4 regions of the Clostridium chauvoei genome follow, and region 1 is predicted to be linked to each of the others. Evidence: a T-box and tRNA genes for the amino acid it is inferred to sense, from the RefSeq annotation. Region 1 holds a T-box; the other regions hold tRNA genes.
The links. The T-box of region 1 lies ahead of alaS (alanine--tRNA ligase). A T-box ahead of a tRNA ligase gene usually reads a tRNA of that ligase, here a tRNA-Ala.
Positions count from the first base shown of each region.

Region 2: it encodes a tRNA-Ala, which carries the amino acid that the T-box ahead of alaS (alanine--tRNA ligase) is inferred to sense. The anticodon was not compared.
Region 3: it encodes a tRNA-Ala, which carries the amino acid that the T-box ahead of alaS (alanine--tRNA ligase) is inferred to sense. The anticodon was not compared.
Region 4: it encodes a tRNA-Ala, which carries the amino acid that the T-box ahead of alaS (alanine--tRNA ligase) is inferred to sense. The anticodon was not compared.

Region 1 is NZ_CP018624.1:1,418,157-1,423,788, reverse strand. It holds gene BTM21_RS06710 (PRC-barrel domain-containing protein) at 1-101, shown strand, start outside; gene BTM21_RS06705 (AI-2E family transporter) at 79-1,110, shown strand; T-box leader at 1,171-1,344, shown strand; gene alaS (alanine--tRNA ligase) at 1,434-4,073, shown strand; gene BTM21_RS06695 (IreB family regulatory phosphoprotein) at 4,206-4,463, shown strand; gene ruvX (Holliday junction resolvase RuvX) at 4,510-4,926, shown strand; gene BTM21_RS06685 (DUF1292 domain-containing protein) at 5,005-5,280, shown strand; gene BTM21_RS06680 (Fur family transcriptional regulator) at 5,311-5,632, shown strand, end outside.
Region 2 is NZ_CP018624.1:2,426,692-2,432,323, reverse strand. It holds gene BTM21_RS11480 (DUF5050 domain-containing protein) at 1-532, opposite strand, end outside; rRNA gene BTM21_RS11475 (16S ribosomal RNA) at 1,034-2,548, shown strand; tRNA gene BTM21_RS11470 (tRNA-Ala) at 2,650-2,725, shown strand; tRNA gene BTM21_RS11465 (tRNA-Ile) at 2,729-2,805, shown strand; rRNA gene BTM21_RS11460 (23S ribosomal RNA) at 2,934-5,632, shown strand, end outside.
Region 3 is NZ_CP018624.1:2,716,376-2,722,007, forward strand. It holds gene cls (cardiolipin synthase) at 1-22, shown strand, start outside; gene BTM21_RS12760 (DUF2334 domain-containing protein) at 62-1,417, shown strand; gene BTM21_RS12765 (VanZ family protein) at 1,466-1,912, opposite strand; gene BTM21_RS12770 (hypothetical protein) at 1,991-2,434, opposite strand; gene BTM21_RS13805 (hypothetical protein) at 2,581-2,733, opposite strand; tRNA gene BTM21_RS12775 (tRNA-Ala) at 2,963-3,038, opposite strand; tRNA gene BTM21_RS12780 (tRNA-Ile) at 3,044-3,120, opposite strand; rRNA gene rrf (5S ribosomal RNA) at 3,128-3,244, opposite strand; rRNA gene BTM21_RS12790 (23S ribosomal RNA) at 3,341-5,632, opposite strand, start outside.
Region 4 is NZ_CP018624.1:11,514-17,145, forward strand. It holds rRNA gene BTM21_RS00045 (23S ribosomal RNA) at 1-2,708, shown strand, start outside; rRNA gene rrf (5S ribosomal RNA) at 2,822-2,938, shown strand; tRNA gene BTM21_RS00055 (tRNA-Ile) at 2,946-3,022, shown strand; tRNA gene BTM21_RS00060 (tRNA-Ala) at 3,028-3,103, shown strand; rRNA gene BTM21_RS00065 (16S ribosomal RNA) at 3,704-5,218, shown strand; rRNA gene BTM21_RS00070 (23S ribosomal RNA) at 5,449-5,632, shown strand, end outside.

The DNA of each region.
Region 1 (5,632 bases):
GTATATTAGGAGAAGATTTTATACTATATCACGGAAGTGAAAGTATAAAATTTAAGGCGATTCCTCACAAAAAAATAAATGAAAATATACAAAAAGTATAAAACCTTAATAAATAAAATAATTCTAATAACACTCATTTTATTATCAATATTTATATATTTTAAAGTAGATACTATAAACAATATAGTTAATATAGTATTTATAGGATTTATTTTTGCTTATGCATTAAACCCTATAAGAAATAGTATTAGTGAAAGATTTAATATAAGTAAAAGAATATCTTCTATAATATTAATAATTTTTATAGTTACTTTAATATTAATAATGCTTTATTTAGTAGTACCAACTATATTAAAAGAAAGTTTGAATTTTGGAGAAATGCTTGATAATATAGAAAAATATATAAGTGATTTAGCGATAAAGCTTAAAATAAATGATATATCATTTTTTCAATCTATATATACTCAAATAAATGAAGAGGTAAATAGATTCTTAAGTGGATTTAGTAATAATTTTATAGAAAATATGATGGGAATTTTTGAAAATCTAGTTTCTTTTGCTATAGTACCTATAGTAACTTATTATTTTTTAGTAGATGGAGATTTGATATATAATAAAATTTTACTTATATTACCTACAGAAAAAAGAGTTATAGCTAAAAAAGCTATAAATAATATAGATAGAATATTATCAAGATATATAATAAGTCAATTGTTATTATCATTAATAATAGGAGTGTTAACATTTATTATACTAATGATTATAGATGTTAAATTTGCTTTTATACTGGCAGTCTTAAATGGAATTCTTAATATAATACCTTATTTTGGCCCTATTATAGGAGGGATTCCAGCAGTGATTATTGCTCTTATAGATTCTCCAACTAAAGCTTTATGGACAATAATTGGAGTTTTCTTACTTCAACAAATAGAGGGGAATATTTTATCGCCGAAAATAACTGGAGATAGCACTAATATGCACCCTATAATAATTATTATATTATTATTAATTGGAGAAAAAATAGGTGGATTTGCAGGGATGGTTTTAGCAGTACCTATTGGTGTTATAATAAAGGTTATCTATGATGATATAAACGACTATTTGTTTTAAAAATAATTGACATATTTTAATAAATAAACTATAATTTCATTGAAATATAACAAAATATATATGATGGCGATGAAGAGAATGAGTAAATATGAAATCTATATTTAGAGAGGAAGTGGGTGGTGCAAACTTCTTATAGAACATATTGAAGCTATCTTGGAGCCTATATTTTCTAAGTGATGCATATTTTTATGCATAATTAGGGTGGTACCGCGGAAATATGTTTTCGTCCCTTTTATTTTTATTAGGGATGAAAACTTTTTTTTATATTCAAAATGCAATTAAATGATAAAAATCATTAAGAAGATAAATGGAGGTAATTTACTATGAAATTCATGGGAGCAAATGAACTAAGAGATGCTTATTTAAGCTTTTTTGAATCAAAGGAACACTTAAGACTTGAAAGTTTTCCTTTAGTACCTAAAAACGACAAGTCTTTATTATTAATAAATGCTGGTATGGCACCTTTAAAGCCATATTTTACAGGACTTCAAAAGCCACCAAAGACAAGAATAACAACTTGTCAAAAATGTATAAGAACTGGTGATATAGAAAATGTAGGAAAAACATCAAGACATGGTACATTCTTTGAAATGTTAGGAAACTTCTCTTTTGGAGATTACTTTAAAGGAGAAATAATTCCATGGGCATGGGAATTTATAACAGAAGTTTTACAAATACCAAAGGAAAAGCTATATGTAACTATCTATTTAGAAGATGATGAATCTTTTGATATATGGTGTCAAAAAACAAATGTAGATACAAGTAGAATATTTAGATTAGGAAAAGATGATAACTTCTGGGAAATTGGAGTAGGACCATGTGGACCATGTACAGAAATTCATTATGATAGAGGCGATGGAGTTATAAAAACTGTAGAAGAGTTTTTAGAAGCTAGTGAAGAAGATAGAGTAGTTGAATTCTGGAATCTAGTATTTACTCAATTTGATAAAGATGAAGAAGGAAACTATAATAGATTAGCTCATCCTAATATAGATACAGGAATGGGATTAGAAAGAATAGCTACTATAATGCAAGGTGTTAATAATATATTTGAAATAGATACAGTGAAAAATATATTAGATAAGGTATCAAAGTTATCAGGAGTAGTTTATGGAAAAGATTCATCAAAGGATATTTCTTTAAGAATAATTACAGATCATGTTAAATCAGTAACTATGCTTATTTCAGATGGAGTTCAACCAAGTAATGAAGGAAGAGGTTATGTACTTAGAAGACTTTTAAGAAGAGCAGCAAGACATGGTAGATTACTTGGAATAAAAGGATTATTCTTAACTGATATAGTTGAATCAGTTGTAGAAAACTATGGAGAAGCTTATCCACAATTAAAAGAAAATAAAGATTATATCGAAAAAATAGTATCTTTAGAAGAAGAAAGATTTAACGAAACAATAGATGCAGGAATGCACATATTAAATAGTTATATTGAAAAATTAAAAGAATCTAAAGAAACTACCTTAAAGGGTGAAGAAGCATTTAAATTATATGACACATATGGATTCCCAATAGAACTTACTGAAGAAATTTTAGAAGATGTTGGAATGGATGTTGATAAAGAAGCCTTCAAAAAGGAAATGGAAGCTCAAAGACAAAGAGCAAGAAGTGCAAGAGGCGAAACTTCATATATGGGAAGTGACGAAAATCCTATAAATAAGATAGAAGCATCAATAAATACTGAATTTGTTGGATATAATGAAACTAAAATAGAAGGTAAAGTTCTTGTATTAGCTGATGATAAAAGCTTTAAGGATGAGCTTAATGCAGGAGACAAAGGGTATATCGTAACAGATAAAACTACTTTCTATGCTGAAATGGGTGGTCAAGTAGGAGATAAAGGTATAATTAAAGGTCAGCAAGGTGAAGCTTACGTTTATGATACTAAGAAAAATGTTGGTGGAAAAACTGTTCATTATGTAAAAGTTAATGAAGGAAAAATAAAAGTTAATGAAATTGTAACTTTAGAAGTTAATATAGAAAGAAGAGCTAATATATGTAAGAATCATACTGCAACGCATATGTTACATGAAGCGTTAAAAGAAGTTGTTGGAAAGCATGTAAATCAAGCAGGTTCATATGTTGATGAAGAAAGATTAAGATTTGACTTTACTCACTTCCAAGGATTAACTTTAGAAGAACTAGACAAAGTAGAAGAATTAGTTAACAGAAAGGTTATGGAAGTATTTAAAGTAGAAACTAACCTTATGACATTAGAAGAAGCTAAAAATTGTGGTGCTATGGCTTTATTTGATGATAAATATGGAGATAAAGTTAGAGTTGTAAATGTTGGAGAATTCTCAGTTGAACTTTGTGGTGGTACACATGTATGTAATGCAGGAGAAATTGGTTTATTTAAGATAATTGGAGAATCAGGAGTTGCAGCAGGTATAAGAAGAATAGAAGCAGTTACTGGTTTTAATGCTATTAAGTTTATTGAAGAAAAACAAAGAACTTTAAAAGAAGCTTGTGAAGCTTTAAAATGTACAGAAAAGGATGTTTTAAAGAAAATATCATCTCAAACTTCAGAATTAAAAGAAAAAGATAAAGAGATAGCAGAATTAAAGAGCAAGTTAACTTCAGGGGCTGAAGATGATATTTTAAAATCAGTTAAAGAAATTAATGGAATTAAAGTCGTTGCATACTCAGTTTCAGATGTTGATGGTAATGCATTAAGAGATTTAGCTGATAAGGTTAGAAATAAGATTGGTAGTGGTGTTGTTGTATTATTAAGTGATGTACAAGGAAAGGTTAATTTAGTAGCTATGGCAACTAAAGATGTAGTTTCATCAGGAGTACATTGTGGTAAAATAATAAAAGAAGTGGCTACTATTGTTGGCGGAGGCGGCGGTGGAAGACCGGATATGGCTCAAGCTGGCGGAAAGAATCCAGAAAAGATAAATGAAGCAGTAGATAAAACTTATTCAATAGTTGAAACTTTAGTAAAATAGTGTACTTTTTTATAGATTTAAGGTATAATTAAGTAAAGTAAATAAATGAATAAAAAATCATTTATTAGATATAATATTTATAATGAATATTAAAAAAGTAAGGGGGTGAGCTGCAGATAGGGCAGCGATACTATGAATAATAACTTAGATCATACAATGCAATTTAATTTAAACATTAATAGAGAAGATTTAACAAAATCAATTTTAACAGATGTTTATAATGCGTTACAGGAAAAGGGTTATAATCCAATTAACCAATTAGTTGGATATCTTATTTCTGGAGACCCTTCTTACATTACAAGCTACAATGGAGCAAGAGCTTTACTTAGAAAACTTGAAAGAGATGAAATTTTAGAAGAAGTTATAAAATCTTATTTGGAAATAAAATAGAGAGTGCCCGTTCATTCGGGCACTCTTAATATTTAAGGAGTCAAGTGTGAGGATACTAGGATTAGATGTAGGATCAAAAACTATAGGAGTAGCAATTAGTGATCCATTAGGTTGGACAGCTCAAGGAATAACTACAATAAGAAGATCAAATAGAGAAAAAGACATAGAAGAAGTTAAGAGAATATGTAAAGAATACTCTGTAGAAACTATAGTTATTGGATTGCCTAAAAATATGAATGGAAGTATTGGAGAGTCTGGGGAACGTGTTTTAGAGTTATCAGAAGATATTAAAACAGCTACAGGCTTAAAAATAGAGATGTGGGATGAAAGGTTAACTACAGTTGCAGCCCATAAAGCTATGTTAGAAGCAGATTTATCAAGAAATAAAAGAAAAAAAATAGTTGATAAAATAGCAGCTACATATATTCTGCAAGGATATTTAGACAGAATAAGCATGAAATAAACAAGAAATTCCCAATTGAAAATTATTATTGACAATACTAAGCTAAAAAACTACAATTATAAAAAGGAGATATTAGATATGGATAAAGATTTAAAACAAATAGAATTATATGATGAAGATGGAAATTTAGTAAAACTAAATATCGTTGCATTTTTTGATATGATAAATCCAGATACAGAAGAAAAGTCAGAATATGTTATCGTTTATGATGAAGAATATACTGAAGAAGATGTATTTGCATTAAAGGTTGACAAAGATGAAGATGGGGAAGATTTATTAATCCCTGTAGATGATGAAGTAGAACTTGCGGCAGTTCAAGAAGCTTATGACACTATTTTTAGTGATGTTGAATAGATCGAAAAGGAATGTGAAGAGGTGATGTCTATGGAAGATATAACATGCGTTGATTTTAATTTATTAAAAGAAGAATTAAAGCAAAAGGGTTACAAGTTAACACCTCAAAGAAGAGCTATTGTAGATTCAATTATAGAAAATGAGGGCGAACATTTAACAGCAGAAGAAATATACGATGAAGTTAAAAAGAAATGCCCTGAAATTGGATTAGCTACTGTATATAGAACAATAATTCTATTAGAGGAATTAGGTGTTATATGTAAACTTGATTTAAATGATGGTTGTAGTAGATATGAATTAGTTCATAAAGATGAAGCACATAGACATCATCATTTAGTATGTAATGAATGTA
Region 2 (5,632 bases), 1.0 Mb from region 1:
TAAGTGAGGAAGATGTACTAGTTTCTAGATTATATGTATAAATTTTATTGTTATCATCTCTATTTATATAATAAAGTGATTTCATGTTAGAAGTTATATTATAAACAGAGTTATTATTAATTTTGGTTATTTCATTACGTTGATAATCTAATTTGTATAAAAAATTATTATCAGAACCGTTTGGAAAATAAATACATTCATCTATAGAAGCTGTAGATTCTACTGGGTAATTAAAAATATCTTTTATATCTTTAGTTGATATATAACCAGTAGCTTTAGGTTTTTCTATAGTAGATAATTTATTGTTATTTTCTTTATCTGGAAAGAAAGTTAGATTACCTATATTTAAATATGGAGAGTATGAATTTGATTTTTCAACTAAAACTATATTTGTGTTAGTTGTAGGGGAAGGTGTTTGTGATTCTACTGTAGTAGTATTATTTTTAATTTTATTTTCTTTATCTTCTTGTTTGGTACAACCAATTAATAAAATGCTAGATAATAAAATTAAAGGTAAAATTTTTTTTAGCATAATAAACCTCCTAAATAATGTGCTAATACTAATATATAATAGTTTATATTAATTTAATGTAATTTAAAATTTAAATTATAAAGTTTTAACTTTAATATAAGTATCGTACTTTTATAATAATATATTTAGTATAATTATGATATATAGAGTTAACTATGCCTGGCGTATCTTTATATGAAAAACTTAGAAAATACAAGAAAATAGTAGTAAAATAGAAATAAAACTCAAAAATTAATAGATTTATAGTATGTTATTCTTCGTAATCATGATATTATAAATAGCGTCGTCGGGAACAACGAGGACAAAACGAAAAACTTGAAAATATATTTTAAAAAATATGTTGACAAGGAAATGAGAAAATGTTATTATGATTAAGCGGTCGAGAGATTGCAAGAAATTAGATCTTTGAAAATTGAACAGAATAAAAGTTAAGTATAACCAGCAATTCTTTTGAAAGTCTTAAAACAAAGACTCAAAGTAATTTGAGCACAGATTAAACTTTTTAGTGAGAGTTTGATCCTGGCTCAGGACGAACGCTGGCGGCGTGCCTAACACATGCAAGTCGAGCGAGGAGAGTTCCTTCGGGAACAAACCTAGCGGCGGACGGGTGAGTAACACGTGGGCAACCTGCCTTGTAGAGGGGAATAGCCTTCCGAAAGGAAGATTAATACCGCATAATATTGCAGCTTCGCATGGAGCAGTAATTAAAGGAGTGATCCGCTACAAGATGGGCCCGCGGCGCATTAGCTAGTTGGTGAGGTAACGGCTCACCAAGGCGACGATGCGTAGCCGACCTGAGAGGGTGATCGGCCACATTGGGACTGAGACACGGCCCAGACTCCTACGGGAGGCAGCAGTGGGGAATATTGCACAATGGGGGAAACCCTGATGCAGCAACGCCGCGTGAGTGATGAAGGTTTTCGGATCGTAAAGCTCTGTCTTCAGGGACGATAATGACGGTACCTGAGGAGGAAGCCACGGCTAACTACGTGCCAGCAGCCGCGGTAATACGTAGGTGGCGAGCGTTGTCCGGATTTACTGGGCGTAAAGGGAGCGTAGGCGGACTTTTAAGTGAGATGTGAAATACCCGGGCTCAACTTGGGTGCTGCATTTCAAACTGGAAGTCTAGAGTGCAGGAGAGGAGAGTGGAATTCCTAGTGTAGCGGTGAAATGCGTAGAGATTAGGAAGAACACCAGTGGCGAAGGCGACTCTCTGGACTGTAACTGACGCTGAGGCTCGAAAGCGTGGGGAGCAAACAGGATTAGATACCCTGGTAGTCCACGCCGTAAACGATGGATACTAGGTGTGGGAGGTATCAACTCCTTCCGTGCCGCCGTTAACACATTAAGTATCCCGCCTGGGGAGTACGGTCGCAAGATTAAAACTCAAAGGAATTGACGGGGGCCCGCACAAGCAGCGGAGCATGTGGTTTAATTCGAAGCAACGCGAAGAACCTTACCTAGACTTGACATCTCCTGCATTACTCTTAATCGAGGAAGTCTCTTCGGAGACAGGATGACAGGTGGTGCATGGTTGTCGTCAGCTCGTGTCGTGAGATGTTGGGTTAAGTCCCGCAACGAGCGCAACCCTTATTGTTAGTTGCTACCATTTAGTTGAGCACTCTAGCGAGACTGCCCGGGTTAACCGGGAGGAAGGTGGGGATGACGTCAAATCATCATGCCCCTTATGTCTAGGGCTACACACGTGCTACAATGGCAAGTACAACGAGATGCAATACCGCGAGGTGGAGCTAAACTATAAAACTTGTCTCAGTTCGGATTGTAGGCTGAAACTCGCCTACATGAAGCTGGAGTTGCTAGTAATCGCGAATCAGCATGTCGCGGTGAATACGTTCCCGGGCCTTGTACACACCGCCCGTCACACCATGAGAGTTGGCAATACCCAAAGTTCGTGAGCTAACCGCAAGGAGGCAGCGACCTAAGGTAGGGTCAGCGATTGGGGTGAAGTCGTAACAAGGTAGCCGTAGGAGAACCTGCGGCTGGATCACCTCCTTTCTATGGAGAAATATAGTTAACAAGATGATTAACTAGTATATTTCAAAAGAAGCGTTATCTTAACTTCTGTTCAATTTTGAGGGATCTACCTCAAAACATGTGGGGGTATAGCTCAGTTGGGAGAGCACTTGCCTTGCACGCAAGGGGTCAAGAGTTCGAATCTCTTTATCTCCACCACATGGGTCTATAGCTCAGCTGGTTAGAGCGCACGCCTGATAAGCGTGAGGTCGATGGTTCGAGTCCATTTAGACCCACCATTGTTCTTTGAAAATTGCACATGAATTAAAACAACTTTATTAACAAATGTTAATTGAGAAGTGACAACAAGCCAAGAAAAATATTCTTTGTGATATAAATTGACTCTTTGTAAAAAGAGAACCGTAAAGGTCAAGCTACAAAGGGCGCATGGTGAATGCCTTGGCATCAGGAGCCGATGAAGGACGTGATAAGCTGCGATAAGCTTCGGGTAGGCGCACATAGCCAGTGATCCGGAGATTTCCGAATGAGGGAACTCACATGGGAAACCCCATGTATCCTGTAATGAATAAATAGTTACAGGAAGGTAAACCTAGGGAACTGAAACATCTAAGTACCTAGAGGAAGAGAAAGAAAAATCGATTTTCTGAGTAGCGGCGAGCGAAAGGGAAAGAGCCCAAACCAGAGATTTATCTCTGGGGTTGCGGACAGAACATTAACGGGAAGTTATAATTAACTGAAAATAACTGGAAAGTTAGGCCATAGAGTGTAATAGCCACGTAGGTAAAAATTATAATAACTAAGTTCTGATCCAGAGTACCACGAGACACGTGAAACCTTGTGGGAAGCAGGGAGGACCACCTCCCAAGGCTAAATACTACCTGATGACCGATAGTGAAGCAGTACCGTGAGGGAAAGGTGAAAAGAACCCCGGGAGGGGAGTGAAATAGAACCTGAAACCGTGTGCCTACAACCGGTCAGAGCACCATATGAGTGTGATGACGTGCTTTTTGTAGAACGAGCCAACGAGTTACGGTATGTAGCAAGGTTAAGTACTTAAGGTACGGAGCCGAAGGGAAACCGAGTCTTAATAGGGCGACTAGTTGCATGCCGTAGACCCGAAACCGGGTGACCTATCCATGGCCAGGTTGAAGCGGGGGTAAAACCCCGTGGAGGACCGAACCACGTTGCTGTTGAAAAAGCATGGGATGAGCTGTGGATAGCGGAGAAATTCCAATCGAACTCGGAGATAGCTGGTTCTCCTCGAAATAGCTTTAGGGCTAGCGTCGGATATGAGTAATGGAGGTAGAGCACTGAATGGGCTAGGGGGCGTATCGCTTACCGAACCTTATCAAACTCCGAATGCCATATACTATTAGTCCGGCAGTCAGACTACGAATGATAAGATCCGTGGTCAAAAGGGAAAAAGCCCAGATCGTCAGCTAAGGTCCCAAAGTGTAAGTTAAGTGGAAAAGGATGTGGGATTTCTAAGACAACTAGGATGTTGGCTTAGAAGCAGCCACTCATTGAAAGAGTGCGTAATAGCTCACTAGTCGAGAGATCCTGCGCCGAAAATGTCCGGGGCTCAAACTTACCACCGAAGCTACGGGCTCATCGTAAGATGAGCGGTAGAGGAGCGTCGTAATCGGGCTGAAGTCGTACCGTAAGGAGCGGTGGACTGATTACGAGTGAGAATGTTGGCATTAGTAGCGAGATGTGAGTGAGAATCTCACAGGTCGAAAATCTAAGGTTTCCTGGGGAAGGCTCGTCCGCCCAGGGTTAGTCGGGACCTAAGCCGAGGCCGATAGGCGTAGGCGATGGACAATCGGTTGATATTCCGATACCACTACAATCGTTATTATCGATGGTGTGACGGAGAAGGATAGGATGTGCTAGCGATTGGAAATGCTAGTCTAAGCGTTTAGGGAGTTGAAACAGGCAAATCCGTTTCAACAATTCTGAGGCGTGATGGGGAAGGCCAAAAGGCTGAAGTATCTGATTCCATGCTTCCAAGAAAAGCATCTAGAGAGAGAAGTAGTGCCCGTACCGCAAACCGACACAGGTAGATGAGGAGAGAATCCTAAGACCAGCGGAAGAATTGCAGTTAAGGAACTAGGCAAATTGACCCCGTAAGTTAGCGAGAAGGGGTGCCTACGAGAGTAGGCCGCAGAGAATAGGCCCAAGCAACTGTTTAGCAAAAACACAGGTCTCTGCTAAAGCGCAAGCTGATGTATAGGGGCTGACGCCTGCCCGGTGCTGGAAGGTTAAGGGGAACACTTAGCGCAAGCGAAGGTGTGAACTTAAGCCCCAGTAAACGGCGGCCGTAACTATAACGGTCCTAAGGTAGCGAAATTCCTTGTCAGGTAAGTTCTGACCCGCACGAATGGCGTAATGACTTGGGCACTGTCTCAACTGCAAATCCGGCGAAGTTGTAGTGCGAGTGAAGATGCTCGCTACCCGCGATTGGACGGAAAGACCCCGTAGAGCTTTACTGTAGCTTAGCATTGAATTCCGATATTGTCTGTACAGGATAGGTGGGAGACTGGGAAACTAGGGCGTCAGCCTTGGTGGAGTCATCCTTGGGATACCACCCTGACAGTATTGGGGTTCTAACCGGACGCCATGAATCTGGTGACGGGACATTGTTAGGTGGGCAGTTTGACTGGGGCGGTCGCCTCCTAAAAAGTAACGGAGGCGCCCAAAGGTTTCCTCAGAACGGTCGGAAATCGTTCGAAGAGTGCAAAGGCAGAAGGGAGCCTGACTGCGACACCCACAAGTGGAGCAGGGACGAAAGTCGGGCTTAGTGATCCGGTGGTACCTCGTGGGAGGGCCATCGCTCAACGGATAAAAGCTACCTCGGGGATAACAGGCTGATCTCCCCCAAGAGTCCACATCGACGGGGAGGTTTGGCACCTCGATGTCGGCTCGTCGCATCCTGGGGCTGTAGTAGGTCCCAAGGGTTGGGCTGTTCGCCCATTAAAGCGGCACGCGAGCTGGGTTCAGAACGTCGTGAGACAGTTCGGTCCCTATCCGTCGCGGGCGTAGGAAATTTGAGAGGAGCTGTCCTTAGTACGAGAGGACCGGGATGGACTGACCTCTGGTGCACCA
Region 3 (5,632 bases), 1.3 Mb from region 1:
CTTACTATCCTCTATTCTATGATATAATTATTAAATTATATATGTTTTCTGAGGGGGTATTATGAAATTTAAAAATAATATTTTAAAAATGACTTTATTATCAACTATATTAATTTTATTATTAACAATCTTACTTTTTAAGTCGAATCTTTTGGGTGGTAATATCATTGTAGAATCTAGTGATTTCTCAAAAATAGAAACTAGTTCTCTTACTTTAAAAAGTACAGAATCTCCAGTTGACTTTAACTCTATGCCTGTTAAACAAATATATAATATTAATATATCAGTATTCAATGAACCATTAAATACTTCAATTTATGAAAAATCTCAACGCTATTATATTTCATTAAGTTCTATATGTAATAAACTAAATTCTCCTATATACTATAATAATGATGAAATATTAATAAATAATATAGTAACTTTATATACTAATACAAATTCCTTTGAAATTAATAATAAAGCCTATAAATTAAGAGGTGATTTAATTTTTTCAGATGCTGAATATTATATGTCATTATCTGATATTGAAACTATATTTAATTTAAGAACACACTTTAATTTTGAAAATAAAAGTATAAATTTTATTAACTCACCAAATATAGTTAAAGAGATTTCTCCTGCAACTAAAGGACGTTTAGCCTTAATAAGACTTGAAGATTTTGCTGCTGGAGGAGCATTAAATGATTCTACTAATATAGAAAAATTTAAACTTATGGGTGATTTACTATATTCTAAAAATATAGGCTTTCATATAGCTTGGGTTCCTAGATATGTTGAACCAGATAATAATATAGATAATGATCTTCTTAATATTCACTCATTACAAAATGTAGCATTTATAAATCTTCTAGATCACCTAATTAATAGAGGTGGATTAGTAGGTTTACATGGATATACTCATCAATATGGTAATGAAACTAGTCTATCAGGAACAGAATTATCTAAAAATGCAAATAAAACAACTGATGAAACTAGAGTTATTATTGAAAATGCAATTAATACAGCTCATGCTTTAAATATTCCTTTTGCATTTTTTGAAAGTCCACACTATAAAGCTACAAAACCTCAAAAGAAAATTATAGAAGAATATTTTAAATATATATATGAACCATATGGTCCTATTCAATACTTTAATATACATCATACAAAGACAGGTAATATTTATATACCTACACCTTTAAGTTATGTTAGAGATTTAAATATTTCAAACATTTCTAGAGGTATTAACTCTCCTAAAGCAGGATCATTAGTTAGTTTATTTTATCATCCAATTAAAGAGTTAGATTTTATTGATGTTTCAGTTACTGATACCAATTTAAATTATACTTACTCTAAAGAATCTCCTTTAAGTAAAATTATTAAAGAATTAAACTCTAATGGATATATAACTTCATATATCACAGAGATAAATTAAATTATAATTTAAATAAAATAGACTACCCAACCTTGAGTAGTCTATTTTTTATACACTTTTTAATAATTTTCTCTTTTCATGTATATATCCTATAATAAATCCAAATAATCCTCCACTTGTATCTATAAGTATATCTTTAAACGCCATAGCTCTTCCTGGTATGAAATATTGATGTATTTCATCTGAACATGCATATAAAAATACAAAGATAAGAGAACATATTCTCGCACTTTTCTTATCTGTATATAATATAAGAACATTATAAGCAAATGCAAACAATATTAAATATTCACTAAAGTGAGCTGTTTTTCTTACTATAAGCGTTGCTAACTCTCCAAAATAATCATTTAAATTTATCCCTATAAATGAAAATATCTTTAATACTAACTCACTTTGATTACTTGATATATTTCCTGGTTGATGTGACATAAAAAATATAACACTCATCCAAATTATAAGCATAAACCAAGCAATAATTTTTTTCTTATTTTTCATATATCTTCTCCTTAGTATTCTTCAAAGTTCCTTGTGCTATAAATTATACAATATCTTAAAGTTTTTTTGTATTAACAATTAATCTCTCTCAACTATATATCTGTTAATATAAGCTAATGATTGTTCTAACATCTCTTGTCCCTGTTCTAAATCTTGTACATTTCTTTCTAAGTTACACATTCTTTGTTCAATCAAAGACATTACTTCCTTTATGTCATTTAATAATTTAATTTGGTAAGATACTTGCATTCCATCAGGATCAAGATACGTAACTTCTGGCTCTGAACCACATTCTGTACACTTAGCATATACCGCTTTCTTATCTACATCCCTAAATATTTTAAACGTTTCATTATTACAATGTGAACAATTTGGTAGCATTATAACATCATCGTCACTTAAATCAATATAATACTTAGTTTTACATTGATCACAAGTTAACTCTAGCTTCCCATCCTTAGTTTGTATATGGAATCTATTCCCACTACACCCTTCTTTTTGACATACCATAGTTCTTATCATATAATACACCTACTCCTCTCATCCATTAAGGACTATATAAAAATAACCCTTATAAATTTAATATGCTTTTTATAGTTAATATATGATAAAAACAAAAGGATTTAAATACTTCTTGTACTTAAATCCAAGTTTAAATAAATTCATCACTAATTATACACATTATTTAACTCTTTTATTGACTTTTCTAGCTCATCTATTAATTTATCTATTTTTACCGTGCTCTTACCTGTTAATACTAATTCTCTTTTTTCTAATTTTAACTCTATCATTCTCTGTTCTAGTTCATTTTTATTCCCCACCAAAAACACTCCCTATCCCATTAGGATTTAACTTTAGCATTATATACCACCAGTATATGTATTATATAAAAAAATGCTAAACTTAAATTTATTTTAAATCTCCTCATATATAATTATATAATATACAAGCCTTAATGACTAATTAAAAATTTCTAAATTTTTAATTAATTTTCGACATATTACTTATATTTAAAACAAAAAAAAAGTTACGAAATAATTCGTAACTTTTTGGTGGAGATAAAGAGATTCGAACTCTTGACCCCTTGCGTGCAAGGCAAGTGCTCTCCCAACTGAGCTATACCCCCAAATATGGTGGACCTTCAGGGACTCGAACCCCGGACCTACCGGTTATGAGCCGGTTGCTCTAACCAACTGAGCTAAAGATCCTCAACTTACCTGGCAACGTTCTACTCTCCCACACAGTCTCCCATGCAGTACCATCGACGCTGTAGAGCTTAACTTTCCTGTTCGGAATGGGAAGGAGTGTTTCCTCTACGCCATCATCACCAGATTACATTATCATTATAATGTATTGAGTACTATTTGTCAATAGTCTTTTCAGAATTTGTTCTCTGAAAATTGCACATGAATTTTTGCCATTTCGTTATTGGTCAAGCCCTCGACCTATTAGTATCAGTCAGCTAAATATGTTACCACACTTACACCTCTGACCTATCAACCTTGTGTTCTTCAAGGGGTCTTACTAGCTTATGCTATGGGAAATCTCATCTTGAGGGGGGCTTCACGCTTAGATGCTTTCAGCGTTTATCCCTTCCCGACTTAGCTACCCAGCCATGCTCTTGGCAGAACAACTGGTGCACCAGAGGTCAGTCCATCCCGGTCCTCTCGTACTAAGGACAGCTCCTCTCAAATTTCCTACGCCCGCGACGGATAGGGACCGAACTGTCTCACGACGTTCTGAACCCAGCTCGCGTGCCGCTTTAATGGGCGAACAGCCCAACCCTTGGGACCTACTACAGCCCCAGGATGCGACGAGCCGACATCGAGGTGCCAAACCTCCCCGTCGATGTGGACTCTTGGGGGAGATCAGCCTGTTATCCCCGAGGTAGCTTTTATCCGTTGAGCGATGGCCCTCCCACGAGGTACCACCGGATCACTAAGCCCGACTTTCGTCCCTGCTCCACTTGTGGGTGTCGCAGTCAGGCTCCCTTCTGCCTTTGCACTCTTCGAACGATTTCCGACCGTTCTGAGGGAACCTTTGGGCGCCTCCGTTACTTTTTAGGAGGCGACCGCCCCAGTCAAACTGCCCACCTAACAATGTCCCGTCACCAGATTCATGGCGTCCGGTTAGAACCCCAATACTGTCAGGGTGGTATCCCAAGGATGACTCCACCAAGGCTGACGCCCTAGTTTCCCAGTCTCCCACCTATCCTGTACAGACAATATCGGAATTCAATGCTAAGCTACAGTAAAGCTCTACGGGGTCTTTCCGTCCAATCGCGGGTAGCGAGCATCTTCACTCGCACTACAACTTCGCCGGATTTGCAGTTGAGACAGTGCCCAAGTCATTACGCCATTCGTGCGGGTCAGAACTTACCTGACAAGGAATTTCGCTACCTTAGGACCGTTATAGTTACGGCCGCCGTTTACTGGGGCTTAAGTTCACACCTTCGCTTGCGCTAAGTGTTCCCCTTAACCTTCCAGCACCGGGCAGGCGTCAGCCCCTATACATCAGCTTGCGCTTTAGCAGAGACCTGTGTTTTTGCTAAACAGTTGCTTGGGCCTATTCTCTGCGGCCTACTCTCGTAGGCACCCCTTCTCGCTAACTTACGGGGTCAATTTGCCTAGTTCCTTAACTGCAATTCTTCCGCTGGTCTTAGGATTCTCTCCTCATCTACCTGTGTCGGTTTGCGGTACGGGCACTACTTCTCTCTCTAGATGCTTTTCTTGGAAGCATGGAATCAGATACTTCAGCCTTTTGGCCTTCCCCATCACGCCTCAGAATTGTTGAAACGGATTTGCCTGTTTCAACTCCCTAAACGCTTAGACTAGCATTTCCAATCGCTAGCACATCCTATCCTTCTCCGTCACACCATCGATAATAACGATTGTAGTGGTATCGGAATATCAACCGATTGTCCATCGCCTACGCCTATCGGCCTCGGCTTAGGTCCCGACTAACCCTGGGCGGACGAGCCTTCCCCAGGAAACCTTAGATTTTCGACCTGTGAGATTCTCACTCACATCTCGCTACTAATGCCAACATTCTCACTCGTAATCAGTCCACCGCTCCTTACGGTACGACTTCAGCCCGATTACGACGCTCCTCTACCGCTCATCTTACGATGAGCCCGTAGCTTCGGTGGTAAGTTTGAGCCCCGGACATTTTCGGCGCAGGATCTCTCGACTAGTGAGCTATTACGCACTCTTTCAATGAGTGGCTGCTTCTAAGCCAACATCCTAGTTGTCTTAGAAATCCCACATCCTTTTCCACTTAACTTACACTTTGGGACCTTAGCTGACGATCTGGGCTTTTTCCCTTTTGACCACGGATCTTATCATTCGTAGTCTGACTGCCGGACTAATAGTATATGGCATTCGGAGTTTGATAAGGTTCGGTAAGCGATACGCCCCCTAGCCCATTCAGTGCTCTACCTCCATTACTCATATCCGACGCTAGCCCTAAAGCTATTTCGAGGAGAACCAGCTATCTCCGAGTTCGATTGGAATTTCTCCGCTATCCACAGCTCATCCCATGCTTTTTCAACAGCAACGTGGTTCGGTCCTCCACGGGATTTTACCCCCGCTTCAACCTGGCCATGGATAGGTCACCCGGTTTCGGGTCTACGGCATGCAACTAGTCGCCCTATTAAGACTCGGTTTCCCTTCGGCTCCGTACCTTAAGTACTTAACCTTGCTACATACCGTAACTCGTTGG
Region 4 (5,632 bases), 1.4 Mb from region 1:
AACATCTAAGTACCTAGAGGAAGAGAAAGAAAAATCGATTTTCTGAGTAGCGGCGAGCGAAAGGGAAAGAGCCCAAACCAGAGATTTATCTCTGGGGTTGCGGACAGAACATTAAATAAACTAATTTGTAACCGAAAATAACTGGAAAGTTAGGCCATAGAGTGTAATAGCCACGTAGGTAAAACAGAAAGGTTTAGAGTTCTGATCCAGAGTACCACGAGACACGTGAAACCTTGTGGGAAGCAGGGAGGACCACCTCCCAAGGCTAAATACTACCTGATGACCGATAGTGAAGCAGTACCGTGAGGGAAAGGTGAAAAGAACCCCGGGAGGGGAGTGAAATAGAACCTGAAACCGTGTGCCTACAACCGGTCAGAGCACCATATGAGTGTGATGACGTGCTTTTTGTAGAACGAGCCAACGAGTTACAGTATGTAGCAAGGTTAAGTACTTAAGGTACGGAGCCGAAGGGAAACCGAGTCTTAATAGGGCGACTAGTTGCATGCCGTAGACCCGAAACCGGGTGACCTATCCATGGCCAGGTTGAAGCGGGGGTAAAACCCCGTGGAGGACCGAACCACGTTGCTGTTGAAAAAGCATGGGATGAGCTGTGGATAGCGGAGAAATTCCAATCGAACTCGGAGATAGCTGGTTCTCCTCGAAATAGCTTTAGGGCTAGCGTCGGATATGAGTAATGGAGGTAGAGCACTGAATGGGCTAGGGGCGTATCGCTTACCGAACCTTATCAAACTCCGAATGCCATATACTATTAGTCCGGCAGTCAGACTACGAATGATAAGATCCGTGGTCAAAAGGGAAAAAGCCCAGATCGTCAGCTAAGGTCCCAAAGTGTAAGTTAAGTGGAAAAGGATGTGGGATTTCTAAGACAACTAGGATGTTGGCTTAGAAGCAGCCACTCATTGAAAGAGTGCGTAATAGCTCACTAGTCGAGAGATCCTGCGCCGAAAATGTCCGGGGCTCAAACTTACCACCGAAGCTACGGGCTCATCGTAAGATGAGCGGTAGAGGAGCGTCGTAATCGGGCTGAAGTCGTACCGTAAGGAGCGGTGGACTGATTACGAGTGAGAATGTTGGCATTAGTAGCGAGATGTGAGTGAGAATCTCACAGGTCGAAAATCTAAGGTTTCCTGGGGAAGGCTCGTCCGCCCAGGGTTAGTCGGGACCTAAGCCGAGGCCGATAGGCGTAGGCGATGGACAATCGGTTGATATTCCGATACCACTACAATCGTTATTATCGATGGTGTGACGGAGAAGGATAGGATGTGCTAGCGATTGGAAATGCTAGTCTAAGCGTTTAGGGAGTTGAAACAGGCAAATCCGTTTCAACAATTCTGAGGCGTGATGGGGAAGGCCAAAAGGCTGAAGTATCTGATTCCATGCTTCCAAGAAAAGCATCTAGAGAGAGAAGTAGTGCCCGTACCGCAAACCGACACAGGTAGATGAGGAGAGAATCCTAAGACCAGCGGAAGAATTGCAGTTAAGGAACTAGGCAAATTGACCCCGTAAGTTAGCGAGAAGGGGTGCCTACGAGAGTAGGCCGCAGAGAATAGGCCCAAGCAACTGTTTAGCAAAAACACAGGTCTCTGCTAAAGCGCAAGCTGATGTATAGGGGCTGACGCCTGCCCGGTGCTGGAAGGTTAAGGGGAACACTTAGCGTAAGCGAAGGTGTGAACTTAAGCCCCAGTAAACGGCGGCCGTAACTATAACGGTCCTAAGGTAGCGAAATTCCTTGTCAGGTAAGTTCTGACCCGCACGAATGGCGTAATGACTTGGGCACTGTCTCAACTGCAAATCCGGCGAAGTTGTAGTGCGAGTGAAGATGCTCGCTACCCGCGATTGGACGGAAAGACCCCGTAGAGCTTTACTGTAGCTTAGCATTGAATTCCGATATTGTCTGTACAGGATAGGTGGGAGACTGGGAAACTAGGGCGTCAGCCTTGGTGGAGTCATCCTTGGGATACCACCCTGACAGTATTGGGGTTCTAACCGGACGCCATGAATCTGGTGACGGGACATTGTTAGGTGGGCAGTTTGACTGGGGCGGTCGCCTCCTAAAAAGTAACGGAGGCGCCCAAAGGTTCCCTCAGAACGGTCGGAAATCGTTCGAAGAGTGCAAAGGCAGAAGGGAGCCTGACTGCGACACCCACAAGTGGAGCAGGGACGAAAGTCGGGCTTAGTGATCCGGTGGTACCTCGTGGGAGAGCCATCGCTCAACGGATAAAAGCTACCTCGGGGATAACAGGCTGATCTCCCCCAAGAGTCCACATCGACGGGGAGGTTTGGCACCTCGATGTCGGCTCGTCGCATCCTGGGGCTGTAGTAGGTCCCAAGGGTTGGGCTGTTCGCCCATTAAAGCGGCACGCGAGCTGGGTTCAGAACGTCGTGAGACAGTTCGGTCCCTATCCGTCGCGGGCGTAGGAAATTTGAGAGGAGCTGTCCTTAGTACGAGAGGACCGGGATGGACTGACCTCTGGTGCACCAGTTGTTCTGCCAAGAGCATGGCTGGGTAGCTAAGTCGGGAAGGGATAAACGCTGAAAGCATCTAAGCGTGAAGCCCCCCTCAAGATGAGATTTCCCATAGCATAAGCTAGTAAGACCCCTTGAAGAACACAAGGTTGATAGGTCAGAGGTGTAAGTGTGGTAACATATTTAGCTGACTGATACTAATAGGTCGAGGGCTTGACCAATAACGAAATGGCAAAAATTCATGTGCAATTTTCAGAGAACATCTCTGAAAAGGTAACTTAGCTATGCTAAGTGCTTTACACCAACCAAATCATAGATTTGGGGTGACAATGCATCTGGTGATGATGGCGTAGAGGAAACACTCCTTCCCATTCCGAACAGGAAAGTTAAGCTCTACAGCGTCGATGGTACTGCATGGGAGACTGTGTGGGAGAATAGAACGTTGCCAGGTAAACTGAGGATCTTTAGCTCAGTTGGTTAGAGCAACCGGCTCATAACCGGTAGGTCCGGGGTTCGAGTCCCTGAAGGTCCACCATATTTGGGGGTATAGCTCAGTTGGGAGAGCACTTGCCTTGCACGCAAGGGGTCAAGAGTTCGAATCTCTTTATCTCCACCAAAAGCTACGAAGTATTTCGTAGCTTTTTTTGTGCTATAAAATAAATTATTTTAAATTATTATTAAGAATAGAGAACTATCTAAAACAAAAAATAGTTTTATGAAGTTAGATATAGAAATAATAAATTGTACTATAAAAAAGTATTATAATGGTTAAATTAAATAAAATATCTTATATTTAATATAGATATATAAGAAGAATATTCGAACTATTAATACAAAATATAGTAACTCACCCAGGTGTATCAGTATAAGAAAAATGTAGAATAATATAGAAAAAAAGAGTATATAGCTAATAATTTGAATATATAATGGTTATACACTCGAATTATTAGCTTTTAAGATGATATCATAAGTCATGTTCTCAGCAAGAGTGCTTGAGATTACATTAAAAGATAAATCAACAACTTAAATTGTTTTAAAATAAATTCAAAAAAGTGTTGACAAAATGTTTTAATGATGGTAAGATAAATGAGTCGCTTGAGGGCGATGAAGAAAATGGTCTTTGAAAATTGAACAGAATAAAAGTTAAGTATAACCAGCAATTCTTTTGAAAGTCTTAAAACAAAGACTCAAAGTAATTTGAGCACAGATTAAACTTTTTAGTGAGAGTTTGATCCTGGCTCAGGACGAACGCTGGCGGCGTGCCTAACACATGCAAGTCGAGCGAGGAGAGTTCCTTCGGGAACAAACCTAGCGGCGGACGGGTGAGTAACACGTGGGCAACCTGCCTTGTAGAGGGGAATAGCCTTCCGAAAGGAAGATTAATACCGCATAATATTGCAGCTTCGCATGGAGCAGTAATTAAAGGAGCAATCCGCTACAAGATGGGCCCGCGGCGCATTAGCTAGTTGGTGAGGTAACGGCTCACCAAGGCGACGATGCGTAGCCGACCTGAGAGGGTGATCGGCCACATTGGGACTGAGACACGGCCCAGACTCCTACGGGAGGCAGCAGTGGGGAATATTGCACAATGGGGGAAACCCTGATGCAGCAACGCCGCGTGAGTGATGAAGGTTTTCGGATCGTAAAGCTCTGTCTTCAGGGACGATAATGACGGTACCTGAGGAGGAAGCCACGGCTAACTACGTGCCAGCAGCCGCGGTAATACGTAGGTGGCGAGCGTTGTCCGGATTTACTGGGCGTAAAGGGAGCGTAGGCGGACTTTTAAGTGAGATGTGAAATACCCGGGCTCAACTTGGGTGCTGCATTTCAAACTGGAAGTCTAGAGTGCAGGAGAGGAGAGTGGAATTCCTAGTGTAGCGGTGAAATGCGTAGAGATTAGGAAGAACACCAGTGGCGAAGGCGACTCTCTGGACTGTAACTGACGCTGAGGCTCGAAAGCGTGGGGAGCAAACAGGATTAGATACCCTGGTAGTCCACGCCGTAAACGATGGATACTAGGTGTGGGAGGTATCAACTCCTTCCGTGCCGCCGTTAACACATTAAGTATCCCGCCTGGGGAGTACGGTCGCAAGATTAAAACTCAAAGGAATTGACGGGGGCCCGCACAAGCAGCGGAGCATGTGGTTTAATTCGAAGCAACGCGAAGAACCTTACCTAGACTTGACATCTCCTGCATTACTCTTAATCGAGGAAGTCTCTTCGGAGACAGGATGACAGGTGGTGCATGGTTGTCGTCAGCTCGTGTCGTGAGATGTTGGGTTAAGTCCCGCAACGAGCGCAACCCTTATTGTTAGTTGCTACCATTTAGTTGAGCACTCTAGCGAGACTGCCCGGGTTAACCGGGAGGAAGGTGGGGATGACGTCAAATCATCATGCCCCTTATGTCTAGGGCTACACACGTGCTACAATGGCAAGTACAACGAGATGCAATACCGCGAGGTGGAGCTAAACTATAAAACTTGTCTCAGTTCGGATTGTAGGCTGAAACTCGCCTACATGAAGCTGGAGTTGCTAGTAATCGCGAATCAGCATGTCGCGGTGAATACGTTCCCGGGCCTTGTACACACCGCCCGTCACACCATGAGAGTTGGCAATACCCAAAGTTCGTGAGCTAACTGCAAGGAGGCAGCGACCTAAGGTAGGGTCAGCGATTGGGGTGAAGTCGTAACAAGGTAGCCGTAGGAGAACCTGCGGCTGGATCACCTCCTTTCTATGGAGAAATCTAGTTAACAAGATGATTAACTAGTATATTTCAAAAGAAGAGTTATCTTAACTTCTGTTCAATTTTGAAGGACCAAAATCCTTCAAAATTTTGTTCTTTGAAAATTGCACATGAATTAAAACAACTTTATTAACAAATGTTAATTGAGAAGTGACAACAAGCCAAGAAAAATATTCTTTGTGATATAAATTGACTCTTTGTAAAAAGAGAACCGTAAAGGTCAAGCTACAAAGGGCGCATGGTGAATGCCTTGGCATCAGGAGCCGATGAAGGACGTGATAAGCTGCGATAAGCTTCGGGTAGGCGCACATAGCCAGTGATCCGGAGATTTCCGAATGAGGGAACTCACATGGGAAACCCCATGTATCCTGTAATGAATAAATAGTTACAGGAAGGTAAACC